3 regions of the Mesorhizobium sp. NZP2298 genome follow, and region 3 is predicted to be linked to each of the others. Evidence: predicted binding sites of a transcription regulator. Region 3 holds the regulator's gene; each other region holds the start of a gene.
The links. Region 3 encodes PhoB, which activates phosphate uptake and scavenging genes when phosphate is short. Its sites were predicted from a motif close to TGTCATNNANCTGTCAT; they were not measured.
Positions count from the first base shown of each region.

Region 1: the regulator PhoB is predicted to act here: its motif matches at 1,413-1,429, upstream of EB231_RS04280 (PhoX family protein).
Region 2: the regulator PhoB is predicted to act here: its motif matches at 1,498-1,514, upstream of EB231_RS15680 (acid phosphatase).

Region 1 is NZ_CP033365.1:904,104-907,382, forward strand. Features, by position in the region: gene EB231_RS04270 (response regulator) at 1-532, shown strand, start outside; gene EB231_RS04275 (hypothetical protein) at 632-1,219, opposite strand; gene EB231_RS04280 (PhoX family protein) at 1,492-3,279, shown strand, end outside.
Region 2 is NZ_CP033365.1:3,239,749-3,243,027, reverse strand. Features, by position in the region: gene EB231_RS15680 (acid phosphatase) at 1-1,355, opposite strand, end outside; gene EB231_RS15675 (cytochrome-c peroxidase) at 1,554-2,840, shown strand; gene add (adenosine deaminase) at 2,848-3,279, opposite strand, start outside.
Region 3 is NZ_CP033365.1:1,516,250-1,519,528, forward strand. Features, by position in the region: gene pstB (phosphate ABC transporter ATP-binding protein PstB) at 1-645, shown strand, start outside; gene phoU (phosphate signaling complex protein PhoU) at 672-1,379, shown strand; gene phoB (phosphate regulon transcriptional regulator PhoB) at 1,501-2,190, shown strand; gene EB231_RS07375 (ROK family protein) at 2,459-3,279, opposite strand, start outside.

The sequences.
Region 1 (3,279 bases), 610 kb from region 3:
CATCGCCTCGACGGTGCAGCCCGACATATTGCTGCTCGACATCTCCATGCCAGGCGGCGGCCTGGCCGCGGTTGCAAGCATCCTTGCCAACCACCCCGCCCAGAAGATCGTCATGCTGACCGTTTCGGAGGCCAATGCCGATGTCACCAAGGCCCTGAATGCCGGGGTGCAAGGCTATATCCTCAAGGGTGTCGGATCGCGCGCACTCGCCGACATCCTGCGCAACGTCACGGCCGGCGAGAGCTATCTTTCGCCGACGCTGTCGGCGCGGCTGCTGTCCGATCTCCAGTCCCCGCAGCCTGCAAATGGCGAAGCGGACCGGCTGCGGCAACTGACCGAGCGACAGACGGAAATCCTGCGGTTGGTGGCGGAGGGGCTCAGCAACAAGGAGGTTGCCTTGCGCCTGGAGCTGCAGGAGAAGACGGTCAAGCACCACATGACCGGCGTGCTGTCGAAACTCAACGTGCGAAACCGCACCGAGGCGGCCCTCATGATGCGTGAGTTGCGCGACCGAGACAGGAACCGCGCGTAGGCCATCGCGGAACCGCGCGACAGCCGGACAAGAGGAGGTCACCTCCGCCGGGGGCGGCGGAGGTGACGTGTGAAGCTGGTCGTTGCCTGTTGACCGGCCTCACAAGGCCTTGAGACGCCTGACATCGGCGGGCGTGGCCCGACGGTCGATGATCGTGCGGCCGAGCGCGTCGCGCATCCTGAAACGACCGTTCTCGATCTTTTCCGTCATGCCGTTAGGGTGCTCGACCGAGATCTTGCTGCCGTCCACGCTGACCTTGTCGCCGGTTGTGGCGTTGACATGGCTGGTGCCGCTGCTGCTTTGGCCGGCGCCCGATCCCGAGTCGCCGCCACCGTCATCACCGCCATCTGTTCCGGAATTGCCGCCGTTTCCATTTCCGTTGCCGCTATCGCCGCCGCTGTTGCCGCTATTGCCATTTCCGTTGCTGCTATTGCCGCCGCTGTTGCCGCTGCTGCCGGCGCTTCCATTTCCGTTGCCGCTGTTGCCACCGCCGTTGCTGCCACCGTTACCGTTACCGTTGCCGTTGTTGCCACCGCCATTGCCGCCCTTGGCGGCCTGTGCGGTGGCGGCATCGATTCCGGGGGCGGAGCCGTGCAGCGCGATTCGATAGGGAGCAATGGTCAACGGCAAAGCAGCCGCAGTGACGAGCGCCAGCCGGCAACAACGGGCCGTGATCGATCCGTTCATCCTGATCTCCGTCGATTGAGCCGGCGCGCCCACCCCAACGTTGCAACCAGCAACATCGCCGAAAGATGTATTGACCGGAAGCGACCTCCGACCGTTGCGTTTGTCCTCCAGGACCTTTGGAAGCGCAAGACTGGACCAAAGTCCGATGTCATGGATGACAACTGCCTCGCGCGGAGCCTCAGAGCAGGTATGATGTCACGAAAATGTGATCAGCCGGCTGTAGTGGTCGAAAGGCGACAAAAGCTCCAGCCACTCCAAAGCCAGAGGCCCCCATGACCGAACATCGTTCTCCCGACGCCCGATTCCGCACCAGCCTGCTCGAGGAAAACGAAGGACCGGCCATCAACCCGACCGGCAACCGCACCATGGGCGAGATCATCGCCGCGCGGTTCTCGCGCCGGGGGTTCCTGAAGGGATCGCTCGCCGTCTCGGCGATCGCCGCCACGGTCAGCCCGCTGGCCATGATCGCCGCGGACGATGCGCGCGCCGCGGAAGGCTCGGCCTTCAAGTTCGACGAGCTCCAGGCCGGCATCGACGACAAGCATCATGTCGCGCCGGGCTATGACGCCGACGTGCTGTTGCGCTGGGGCGATCCGCTGTTTGCCGATTCGCCGGAGTTCGACCCAACGAAGCAGTCGGCTGAGGCGCAGGCCAGGCAGTTCGGCTACAACAACGACTATGTCGGCTACATCCCGATCGACGGCTCGGCCGAGCACGGCCTGCTCGTGGTCAACCACGAATACACCAACTCGCATCTGATGTTCCCCGGCATCGTTTCGATCGTCGAGAAGGACGGGAAGAAGAAGGCCGAGGTCGCCCCGCTCTCGAAGGAGCAGGTCGATGTCGAAATGGCGGCGCATGGCGGCACCATCGTCGAGATCCGCAAGGAGGGCGGCAAATGGCAGGTGGTGCGCGACGGCAAGCTCAACCGCCGCATCACCTCCACCACCGAAATGGTGTTGTCGGGCCCGGTCGCCGGCCATGACCGCGTCAAGACCAATGCCGACGTGTCCGGCACCAAGGTGTTCGGCACCATCAACAATTGCGCCGGCGGCGTCACGCCATGGGGCACCTACGTGATGGCCGAGGAGAACATCCATGGCTATTTCTCCGGCGAACTGCCCGAGGGCCACAAGGAAGCCGCCAACTACAAGCGTCTCGGCATTCCCGAAGGCGCCTATGAATGGGGCGCGCATTACGACCGCTTCAACCTCGCCAAGGAGCCCAACGAACCCAATCGCTTCGGCTGGATCGTCGAGGTCGACGTCAACGATCCGACCTCTACGCCGAGGAAGCGCACCGCCATGGGCCGCTTCAAGCATGAGGGCGCCGAATCGATCGTCGCCAAGGACGGCCGCGTCGTCTTCTATCTCGGCGACGACGAGCGCTTCGACTATGTCTACAAGTTCGTCACCAAGGGCACCTTCAACCCCAACGACCATGCCGCCAACAAGGACCTGCTCGACGAAGGCACACTGCATGTCGCCAAATTCGCCGAGGATGGCACGGTGGACTGGCTGCCGATCGTCTTTGGTCAAGGCCCGCTGACGGCCGAGAACGGCTTCGCCAGCCAGGCCGACGTGCTGATCGAGACACGGCGCGCCGCCGATCTGCTCGGCGCCACCAAGATGGACCGGCCCGAGGACATCCAGCCCAATGGTGTCAACGGCAAGGTCTATGTCATGCTGACCAACAATTCCAAGCGCAAGGCCGACCAGGTCGATGCCGCCAACCCGCGCGCCGAGAATGCCTTCGGCCACATCATCGAGATCACCGAGACCGACGGCGATTTCACGGCCGCCAAGGGCAAATGGGAAGTGCTGCTGAAATGCGGCGATCCTTCCGTCGCGGATGTCGGTGCCACCTTCTCGACGGCGACGACGGCCAATGGCTGGTTCGGCATGCCCGACAATTGCGCGGTCGATTCGGCCGGACGCCTGTGGGTCGCCACCGACGGCCAGGGCCCGAAAGCCACCGGGCGCACCGACGGCCTGTGGGCGGTCGACACGGAAGGTGCCGCGCGGGCGACCTCGAAACTGTTCTTCCGCGTGCCGATCGGC
Region 2 (3,279 bases), 1.7 Mb from region 3:
GCGTAGGGCGAGATGATGAAGGCCGGGACGCGGTTGCCCGGTCCCCAGCGGTCGGCCTTGGGCGGCGCGACATGATCCCAGAAGCCGCCATTCTCGTCATAGGTGACGACCACCAGCATGTGGCTCCATTGCGGGCTCTTCTCCAGATGCGCGACGAGGTCGGCCAGATGCTGGTCGCCCGATGTCACATCGGCATAACCGCTGTGCTCGTTGAGATTGCCTTGCGGCTTGTAGAAGCTGACAGAAGGCAGCTTGCCGTCATCGATCGCCTTGATGAATTCGGAGCCGTCCAGACCGCCATCCCTGAGATGCGCGGTGCGCGCGGCGGTGCCCGGCGCATAGGCGGCGAAATAGTTGAACGGCTGGTGGTGGAACTGGAAGTTCGGCACCGGCGTCGCGTTCTTGCCGTCGAGCGTTGCCTGCCAGGCGCCGGCATACCAGGCCCAGTCGATCCCCCGCAGCGAAAGGAGGTCGCCGATGGTGATGTCGTGCTGCGGCGGCAGCGTCGTCGGCTGCGCCGGATCGGCCAGCGCCTTGTCGCCACCTTCGACGGGCTTGTTGGCACTCGGCTGGTAAGGCGGCTGCATGGTGTTGACGGCATAGAAGTCGGGCGTGATGGCACCGTCATTGACGAATTTCGGCACGCCGCCAAGGGCGGAGGGCGGCGAGTTGTCGGCCACCTTCAGCGTCTTGCCATCGGCCTCGACGACGGCGATCTGTCCCTTCACCGGGCTGGTATCGGCATTGGGATAGACCGGAGCGCAGGCGCAGGCGAGCTGGAAATGGTTGAGGAAGGAGCCGCCAAAGGCGCCCTGGAAGAAATTGTCGGCCAGCACGTATTTCTTCGCCACCGCCCACATCGGCAGGCCGGAACCGTCATAATGGCCCATGACGAGACCGCCGGAATCGGCCCAGGCGGCGAACTTGTCATTCTTGCCGCCGTCGATCTGCATCTGCTCCTGGTAGAAGCGGTGCCAGAGGTCGCGCGTGACGACGGAGGCCTTCTCGTTGAAGCCGTTGGCGTCGTCGATGGCGAAGCTGGCGTTGCTGAGATGCGCCGACTGCGCCTCGGTCACAACAGGCGTCACGCCCTTGGCGGTCAGCCCGCCCCAGGCCGGCGGCAATTCGGCGAGCGGCTTGCCGTCGCGGTCGAGCTGGCGCGCCTGGTCGGCCGAGACATTGGCCAGCCCATTGGCGCCGGGGAAGCCGCCATAGAGATTATCGAAGCTGCGGTTCTCGGCATAGATGACGACGACCGTGTCGATCTTGTCGTAGCCGGGAGGCGCGGCGTTGGCAGCACTAGCAAACGATGCCAGGGCGGTGGAGGCCAGGAAAAGCGAATTGAAGGGCCGCATCAAGGAGTCCTCATGGCTAGGGGGGATGGCTAGAGGCGTCGTGCATGGCCGGTGGCCGCGCACGCAAAGAGCTACGTCGATGCCTTGTCACCTTTGTGACACTTGCCTCGCCCGCGAACACGGTTTCGTGAAGAGCGGGAGCAGTCATCAATCCGTTGCAGTGCGAACCTACTGCGGAATGAAATGGACCTGGAAGCGATGACGACGGGACGAGGCAGACGCCTGATGATCGCGGCCGCTGCCGCATCGTTGTTCGGCTTTGCCATCACTTTGCCGGCAACCCTTGTTCGCGCCGGAACCGGCAGCATCCATCCCGGCCCGCTGTCGCGCGCCGATGCTTTCGCGCGGGCGCGGGCGCTGACCGCGCTTGGCCGAAAAATGTTCTTCGATCCGGCGCTGTCCGCCTCGGGCAGGCAGGCCTGTTCCTCCTGCCATGACCCGCATCACGCCTTCGGCCCGGCCACGGCCGCGCCGGTCGAGATGGGCGGTCCGAACCTCGACCAACCAGGCGTGCGCGCCGTGCCGTCGCTGCGCTATCTGCAGGCGGCGCCCGCCTTCACCGAGCATTTCTACGATTCCGAGGACGAGGGGGACGAGAGCGTCGACAATGGCCCGACCGGCGGCCTGACCTGGGACGGCCGGGCCGACCATGGCAAGGACCAGGCGAAAATCCCCCTGCTCTCGCCCTTCGAGATGGCCAACAAGGACGGGGCCGCCGTCACATCAGCCTTGCGCAAGGCCGCCTATGCCGGCGAGTTCAAGGCCGCCTTCGGCGACGACGTGTTCGACCACCCGGGCGATGCCTTCGACGCCGCCGCCGAAGCGCTCGGCACGTTCGAGCAGAGCGCGCCTGACTTCTATCCCTATTCCAGCCGCTACGACGCCTTCCTCGCCGGCAAGGCGCAACTGACAGCGCGGGAACTACATGGCCGCGCGCTGTTCGAGGACGAGGCCAAGGGCAATTGCGCCAGCTGTCACCTCAGCGAACCCGCCAATGACGGCGAGCCGCCGCAATTCACCGATTTCGGCCTGATCGCCATCGCCGTGCCACGCAATGCGGCGATTCCCGCCAATGCCGATGCGGCCTATGTCGATCTCGGCCTGTGCGGCCCGCTGCGCACCGACTTCAAGGGCCGGACCGAATACTGCGGCCTGTTCAAGACGCCGACCCTGCGCAACGTCGCGCTGCGCAAGAGCTTCTTCCACAACGGCGCCTTCCACACGCTGCGCGACGCGGTCGCCTTCTACGCCAGCCGCGACACCGATCCCGGCCATTGGTACCCCAGAAACGCCGATGGTACGGTCCGGCAATATGATGATCTGCCAAAGGCTTACTGGCCGAACTTGAATCAGGATCCGCCCTTCAACGGCAAAAAGCCCGGCGACAAGCCGGCGCTCAACGACGCCGAGATCGACGACATCGTCGCTTTTCTCGGCACGCTCACCGACGCCGATCAGCAGGCTGGGACAGTGCCAGCGAATTGAACCCTTGCTAGCTCCGCCAGGCCGCCAGATCGGCCAGGATCCGTGCCTTCAGCGCGGGGTCGGCGTAGCTCGCCTGCACCGATGTCGCGGCGAGCTGGCGAATGGTTTCCTCGTCCCAGGCAAAGGCCTCGGCGCAAGCGGCGTAGGATGCTTCAAGCGTGGTATCGAGCAGCGCCGGATCGTCGGTGTTGATCGAGACCGGGACACCGGCCTTGCGCAGGGCGTCGAGCGGATGTTGCGCAAGCGAGGGATAAACGCCGAGCGCCAGATTGGAGACCGGACAGATGCCGAGCGGAATCTGCCTTTGCGCCAGCAAGTCGACAAGGTCCGGTTCCTCGATCGCCCGCACGCCGTGGTCGATGCGGTCGGCACCCAGCAGTTCGATTGCGTCGCGAACACCTTCCGGCCCGCTCGACTCGCCGGCGTGAACCGTCCGCCG
Region 3 (3,279 bases):
CCTTCCGGCTGCGGAAAGTCGACGCTGCTGCGCGTCTTCAACCGCATCTACGAGCTCTACCCCAAGCAGACCGCCGAGGGCCAGGTGCTGCTCGACGGCCAGAACATTCTCGACCGCTCGCAGGACCTCAACCTGCTGCGCACCAAGATCGGCATGGTGTTCCAGAAGCCGACGCCCTTCCCGATGTCGATCTACGAGAACATCGCCTTCGGCGTCAGGCTCTATGAGAAGATCAGCAAGGCCGAGATGGACGGTCGTGTCGAGCAGGCGCTGAAGCGCGCCGCTTTGTGGACCGAGGTCAAGGACAAGCTCAATGCCAGCGGCCTCAGCCTGTCGGGCGGCCAGCAGCAGCGGCTGTGCATCGCCCGCACGGTGGCGGTGAAGCCGGAGGTCATCCTGCTCGATGAGCCGGCCTCCGCGCTCGATCCGCTGTCGACCGCCAAGATCGAGGAACTGATCGACGAGCTGCAGGCCGACTACACGATCGTCATCGTCACCCACAACATGCAGCAGGCGGCGCGCGTCTCGAAGCAGACCGCCTTCATGTATCTGGGCGAACTGGTCGAGTTCGACCGCACCGAGAAGATCTTCACGTCGCCTCGCGAGAAGCGCACGCAAGACTACATCACCGGCCGCTTCGGCTGATCGCACGCATTACGAGGACCAGGATCATGGCCGAACACACAGTCGCAGCCTTCGACGAGGATCTCGGACAGATCAGCAGGCTGATCAGCGACATGGGCGATCTCGCCGGCTCGATGGTCGGCGGCGCCACCAAGGCGCTGCTGAATTCCGACAACGCGCTGGCACAGCGCGTGGTCTCCGACGACGCCATCATGGATGCGCGCCAGCGCGAACTCGACGATCGCGCCATCACGCTGATCGCCAAGCGCCAGCCGATGGCAGACGATCTGCGCCATGTCGTCGGGTCGATCCGCATGGCTGGCGACCTCGAACGCATTGGCGACCTTGCCAAGAACATCGCCAAGCGCGTCGGCACCGTCGGTCTCACCGCAACGCCGCGCGACCTGTCGCATTCCATCGACGCCATGGCGCAGCTGGTGCTGATCCAGGTGCAGGGCGTGATCGAGGAGTATGCGGCGCGCGATGCCGCCGCGCTTGCGAAGCTGCGCGCCGACGACGAACGCATCGACGTCAAATACACCTCGGTGTTCCGCGAGCTGCTGACCTACATGATGGAGGATCCGCGCAACATCACCGCTTGCACGCATCTGTTGTTCTGCGCCAAGAATCTCGAACGCATCGGCGACCATGTGACCAACATCGCCGAGAACGCGTACTATGTCCTGACCGGCACGCAACTGCCCGCCAACCGCCCCAAACAGGACGAGACGGCGATGTCGGCGCCGGCGGCTTGAGCGTTGGAGCGGTTCATCGTTTCGCGGAAACGCCGAACCGCTCTATCTCTTTGTTTCACGCAATTCAGGATGGAAAACCGTTACATATTTTTCCCGGGATTGCTTTAGAGGTGACCAGTCAATGATCGCACCACGCATCATGGTGGTGGAGGACGAGGAGCCGCTCGGCGTGCTCCTCCGCTACAATCTGGAATCGGAAGGCTATCAGGTCGAGGTGGTAACCCGCGGCGATGAAGCCGAAATCCGGCTGCAGGAAAACGTGCCCGATCTTCTGGTGCTCGACTGGATGGTGCCGGCGGTGTCCGGTATCGAACTCTGTCGCCGGCTAAGAATGCGGCCCGAGACCGAACGGCTGCCGATCATCATGCTGACGGCGCGCGGCGAGGAGAGCGACCGCGTGCGTGGCCTTTCGACCGGTGCCGACGATTATCTGGTCAAGCCGTTCTCGACGCCGGAATTCATGGCGCGCGTCAAGGCGCTGCTGCGCCGCGCCAAGCCCGAAGTGCTGTCCAGCGTGCTCAAGGTCGGCGACATCGTGCTCGACCGTGAATCGCATCGGGTCTACCGCAAGAAGAGCGAGATCCGGCTCGGGCCGACCGAATTCCGCCTTCTGGAATTCATGATGCGCCATCCCGGCCGCGTGTTCTCGCGCAGCCAGTTGCTCGACAATGTCTGGGGTGAGACGATTTATATCGACGAACGCACCGTGGACGTGCATGTCGGCCGCCTGCGCAAGGCGGTCAACAATGGCCGCATGCCCGACGTCATCCGCACCATCCGTGGGGCAGGCTACGCGATCCGCGAGGATTAAAGGAGCGCTCAGCCGGCGCGAGTGCGAAAGATAATAACGGCAAACATCAATACGCCCGCGAAAACCAGCAAAGATGATGCCGCGACAACGGAAGTCCACGCGGCGACTTTCCACTGTCTCCTGCGTCGGCGTCGCTCCGATCACACGGCATGGATGTCGCGATTGCCGAAGCCGTCAATGGTTTGGGACGCTCAGTCAAGCGGTTGAGACGCGCAGTCACGGCGCCCGGCCGTGCCTTTCCGGAAGTCCAGGGCGTTCCGCGCGGGTTTCAGGCAACGCTCTTTCCAGCACTCCCTCTTGCCTGCGCGCCCGGCGCGAAGATCTCCTGATCGACGAAGGTCAGTGCGCGCATGGCGCAGCCCTCGCGGATCAGGGGGAGTTCGTTCGGTTCGGTGTCGAACGAAATCGATTTCGAGTGCTGGCCGCCGGCGGTCTGAGCAATCGCCTCGCGCAATGCCGGCTCGATCAGGTCGAAGGCGGCGGCGCTGACGCCGACCATGGCCACGGGTGCGGGATCGATCAGCGCGAACAGGCTGCCGAGGCCATAACCCAGTGCTTCGCCGGCCTTGCGATAGGCTTCGCGCTCGGGCCCGGCCCGTTCCCGTGCCGTCGTCGCCAGTGCCCGCATCTGCGTGTCGCTGACGTCGGCGACCGGTTCGGTGTCCTCGCCAAGCTGCCTGGCATTGCGCCAGATGGCGTAGTTGCCGGCATAGGCCTCGACGCAGCCGCGCCGCCCGCAGCGGCAGAGTGCGCCGCCTGGCCGATGGATCATGTGGCCGAACTCGCCACCCGACGAATGGGTGCCGGTGAACAGCTCGCCCTTCAGCACCAGGCCCATGCCGATGCCGTGCGACAAAAGGATGGCGATGAAGTCGTCGCGGTAGCGTTCGGGGTCGCGCCAGCGCAGCGCCACCGCCATCATGTTGCAGTCGTTCTCCATGGTGGCCGGGATGCCGAACTCGGCTTCCAGTATGTCGGCGAAGGCGATGTCGGTCTGCGGTGTGATCGGCGACCACAGCATGGCCCTGGCCTTGGTGTCGGTTATGCCCTGGATCGCCAGTGCGATACGGGCGACACTGCGCACGTCGA